DNA from 2 places in the Adlercreutzia sp. CNCM I-6215 genome. Region 2 is predicted to be linked to the other one. Evidence: predicted binding sites of a transcription regulator. Region 2 holds the regulator's gene; the other holds the start of a gene.
What was found. Region 2 encodes HrcA, which represses chaperone genes, less so after heat shock. Its sites were predicted from a motif close to TNTTAGCANNCNNNNNNNNNGNNTGCTAANA; they were not measured.
Positions count from the first base shown of each region.

Region 1: the regulator HrcA is predicted to act here: its motif matches at 1,449-1,479, upstream of ACW4LP_RS08545 (co-chaperone GroES).

Region 1 is NZ_CDRVMA010000010.1:29,443-31,643, forward strand. It holds gene groL (chaperonin GroEL) at 1-1,038, opposite strand, end outside; gene ACW4LP_RS08545 (co-chaperone GroES) at 1,088-1,375, opposite strand; gene ACW4LP_RS08550 (response regulator) at 1,623-2,201, opposite strand, start outside.
Region 2 is NZ_CDRVMA010000007.1:45,761-47,961, forward strand. It holds gene hemW (radical SAM family heme chaperone HemW) at 1-543, shown strand, start outside; gene hrcA (heat-inducible transcriptional repressor HrcA) at 695-1,705, shown strand; gene dnaJ (molecular chaperone DnaJ) at 1,763-2,201, shown strand, end outside.

The DNA of each region.
Region 1 (2,201 bases), on a different contig from region 2:
CTGGATGCGGTTCTCAATGTCTTCCTTCTTGCCCGCGCCGTCCACGATAAGGGCGGTGTCCTTGGTGACCTTCACGGTCTTGGCGGTACCGAGCATCTCCATCGTGGCGTCGGCCATGGTCATGCCAAAGTCCTTGTCGATGACCTGGGCGCCGGTGACCACGGCGATGTCCTCGAGGATGCGCTTGCGGCGGTCGCCGAAGCCGGGAGCCTTGATGGCCACGACGTTCAGGGTGCCGCGCAGACGGTTCAGCAGGATGGTGGACAGGGCCTCGCCCTCGACGTCCTCAGCCACGATGAACAACGGGCGCTGGGCGCGCATGACTTCCTCCAGCAGCGGAACCATGTCCTGGATGGAGTTGATCTTCATGTCGGTCAGCAGGATGAAGGGGTCCTTCAGCACCGCTTCCATCTTCTCCATATCGGTGGCCATGTAGGGGGAGATATAGCCGCGCTCGTACTGCATGCCCTCGACGATGTCCATGTCGATGCCGAAGATGGTCTGGGACTCCTCCACGGAGATGGCGCCGTCGTTGCCCACGGCGTCCATGGCCTCGGCGATCTTGTCGCCGATGGCGGCGTCGCCGGCGGAGATGCGGCCGACGTTGGCGATCTGCTCCTTGGTGGACACCGGGGTGGCGTCGGCCTTGATGGCGGCCACGATGGCGTCGGTGGCCTTCTCGATGCCGCGGCGAATGCCCAGCGCGTCGGCGCCGGCGGTCACGTTCTTCAGGCCCTCGGAGACGATGACGTCGGCGAGGAGTGTGGCGGTGGTGGTGCCGTCGCCGGCCACGTCGTTGGTCTTCACGGCCACCTCGCGCACCAGCTGGGCGCCCATGTTCTCGACCGGGTTCTCCAGCTCGACTTCCTTGGCGACGGTCACGCCATCGTTGGTGATGAGCGGGGCGCCGTAGGACTTCTCCAGAGCCACGTAGCGGCCCTTGGGGCCGAGCGTCACCTTGACGGCATCGGCCAGCTTGGAGACGCCCGCGGCCAAGCCGGAGCGGGCATCGGTATCGAACTTGATTTCCTTAGCCATAAGTTCGCGTTCCTTTCAGTGGATCTATCTTCTCGGTTTATCTTCTCAGTTATTCAACTACGGCGTAAATGTCGTCGGCGCGCAGAATCAGCACGTTCTCGCCGTCCAGCGTCACCTCAGTGCCGCCGAACTTGCCGTAGATGACCTTGTCGCCGACCTTAACAGGCATAGGAAGCAGCTTGCCGTCCTTGTCCATCTTGCCCTCGCCCACGGCGATGATGGTACCGGTCTGGGGCTTCTCCTTGGCATCGGAGGCCAGGAACAGGCCGGACGCGGTGGTAACCTCGGCCTCGTCCTGCTTCAGGATGACGCGGTCGCCCAGAGGCTTCAAATTCATAGCTTGCCGTCCTTTCAATGGTTGTTGTAGCGCCTTCGCGCAACTTCCAATTTAACCACTCGGTTAGGTTAAGTGCTAGCACTCGGTAGCAACGAGTGCTAAACAGTTACGCATCATAACAGCTACGGGAAGGAATGCAAGAGGGGACGGAGAAAAACTTGAGTTTTTTTCACTCAAGTTTCCTGTGATTATAATCTTGATCAGGGATTACTTTTCAAGTTGGAATTTGTGCAGGTGAACAGTCTCCCTAGGGGGCAGGCGTCACCAAACCCGTCTCGTAGGCGAAGACGACGAGCTGGGCGCGGTCGTGAGCATCAGTCTTAGCCATGACGCGGGCCAGATGCGTCTTCACCGTGGCCGGCGAGATGAACAGCTCTTCGGCGATCTCGTCGTTGGAAAGGCCCCGGGCCACCAGCACGAGGATCTCGCGCTCGCGGTCGGTGAGGCTCGTCAGCGCGGCGCGGCGAGTCTCGGCCACATCGGCGGCGCCCCAGCCGCCCCGCGGACGCGCGGCCACGAAGGTCTCCACCAGCCGGCGCATCACCGAGGGCTGAATGAGCGCGTCGCCTCGGGCCACGACGCGGACGGCCGCCACGATCTCGTCGGGGTCGGCGTCCTTCAGCAAAAAGCCGCTCGCCCCGGCGCCCAGAGCATCGTAAACGTACTCGTCCACGTCGAAGGTGGTGAGCACGAGCACCCGGGTTTTTGCGAGCAGCGGGTTGCCCGTAATGGCGCGGGTGGCCTCGATGCCGTTCATTTCGGGCATGCGAATGTCCATGAGCACCACGTCGGGCCGAAGGCGCTGCGCCTCCTGTACCGCATCGGC
Region 2 (2,201 bases):
CCCGACGAGGATGCGGAAGCGGCGGCCATGGAGGAGGCTCAGCGCATCCTGGAGGACGCGGGCTTTCACCGCTACGAGGTGGCAAGCTACGCGAGGCCCGGGTTCGAGAGCCGCCACAACACGGCCTACTGGACGGGCAAGCCCTACCTGGGGCTGGGGCGCTCGGCCGTCACCATGACCCAGAACGCCGAGCGTCGCATGCGGGTGCAGGACGGACAGGTGGTGGATGATCTGGACGCGCGGCAGATGGCCGCCGAGGACCTCATGCTGGGCATGCGCATGGCCCGCGGCGTCTCCGACGAGCAAATGGAGCAGGCGGCAGCTGTCATCGATGGGACTGCAGTCGGTCGGAAAGGGGGGAAGGCGAGCTTGGAAGAGGTGGCGGACAGGTCCGCAGAAGAGGCCGGCTCGGTGCACGCTGCCTTCGACGAGCTGGCCGTCCTCGGCCTGGCCGAGCACCGCGAGGGCCGTTGGCGTCCCACCGACGCCGGCTGGCTCTGCGGCAACGAGCTCTACGGCCGCCTGCTCGACCTCGCCCCGTAGCCTGCCGGTGCCTTCCACCTTTGCTTGTGTGTCGCTTGCGTCGAGATGGGGGCTTTCGTTAGCACTCTCGTGCCGAGGTTGCTAAAATAGCGTCAACAACGGAAGCCCGCGCTTGGCGCGGGGGTGATGCGGGAAGGTGAGAGGAGCGGATATGCTGTCGGAGCGACGCCAAAGGGTGCTGCGCGCGCTGATCGAGGACTACATCGAGTACGCGCTGCCCGTGGGCTCGCGTACCCTGACCGAGCGGCACCGCCTGGGCGTGAGCCCCGCCACGGTACGCAACGACCTCTCTGCTCTGGAAGACGCCGGCTTCATCCAGCAGCCACACACCTCTGCCGGGCGCGTGCCCACCGACGCCGGCTACCGCACCTTCGTCGACGAGCTGCTCTCGTCGGGATTGGCCGAGGAGGAGCGCCCGCACCAGGCCATGGTTGACGAGCTGCGCGCCTCGGCCTCGGAGCTGGACGCGCTCATGGAACGCACCTCGGCGGCCCTCGCGCGGCTCACCAACTGCCTGTCCATTGTCATGGCGCCCTCGGTGCTCGCGGGCCGCATTCGTCAGATCACGCTGGTGTCGCTTTCGCCCTGGCAGGCCATCGTCATCGTGGTGGCCGAGGACGGCCAGGTGGTCAACCGCACGGTCACCTTCGCCGACGAGGTCTCCGCCGACGAGCTGGCAGGTGCCCAGAACCTGCTGAACCGGGTGCTCGCCGGGCACTCGGCCCGCGACGTGCGCCGCTCCATGGACGCCGGCACCGTAGAGGCCCTCAGCGACCCGCTCGTGCAGCTCATCATCGACGAGGTCATAGAATGCTTGGGCGAGTCCGAAAGCGCTCGTGCCCACAGCCTCGGTGTCTCGGCGCTTCTGCGCCAGCCGGAGTTCAGCGATTCGAAGGCCCTGCTGCCGGTCATAGAAGTGCTGGAGGACGACCGCGTGCTGCTGAACACCTTCGACGAGGCCGCCGCGGAAGGGGGGCCGGTCATGGTGCGCATCGGGCACGAGAACCCCGCCTCGGAGCTCGCCGGTGTCTCTATCGTGGCCTGCCCCTATGGGCGCGGCGAGTCCGAGGGCGTCGTCGCCGTCATCGGCCCCACCCGCATGAACTACGAGCGCGCCATCCGCGCCGTCCGCGCCGCCCAGTGCGCGCTGCACGGCGAGTAGACGTGCGTTACCCAAGAATACGGAAGAGCGAACGAAGAAAGGCAAGATTCACCTATCATGGCCGCAACTAAGGACCTCTACGAAATCCTCGGCGTCTCCCGCGACGCCTCCGAAGCCGAGATCAAGAAAGCATTTCGCCATAGGGCGCGGGAGCTGCACCCGGACGTGAACAAGGCACCGGATGCCGAAGACCAGTTCAAGGAGCTGAACGAGGCCTACGACGTGCTGTCCGACCCCCAGAAGAAGGCCCAGTACGACCGCTTTGGCACGATTCCCGGCGCGGCGAGTGGCGGCGGCCCCTACGGCGGCGTCGGCATCGATTTCGAGGACCTGTTCGGTGGCGGCTTCGGCGGCATGGGCGACATCTTTTCCACCTTCTTCGGCGGCGCGGCCGCAGGCGGCCGCCAGGTGCGCAAGGACGGCCGCGACATGGGCGTGGGCATCCGCATCACGCTGAAAGAGGCGGCGACCGGCGAGAAGAAGGAGATCGTTTACG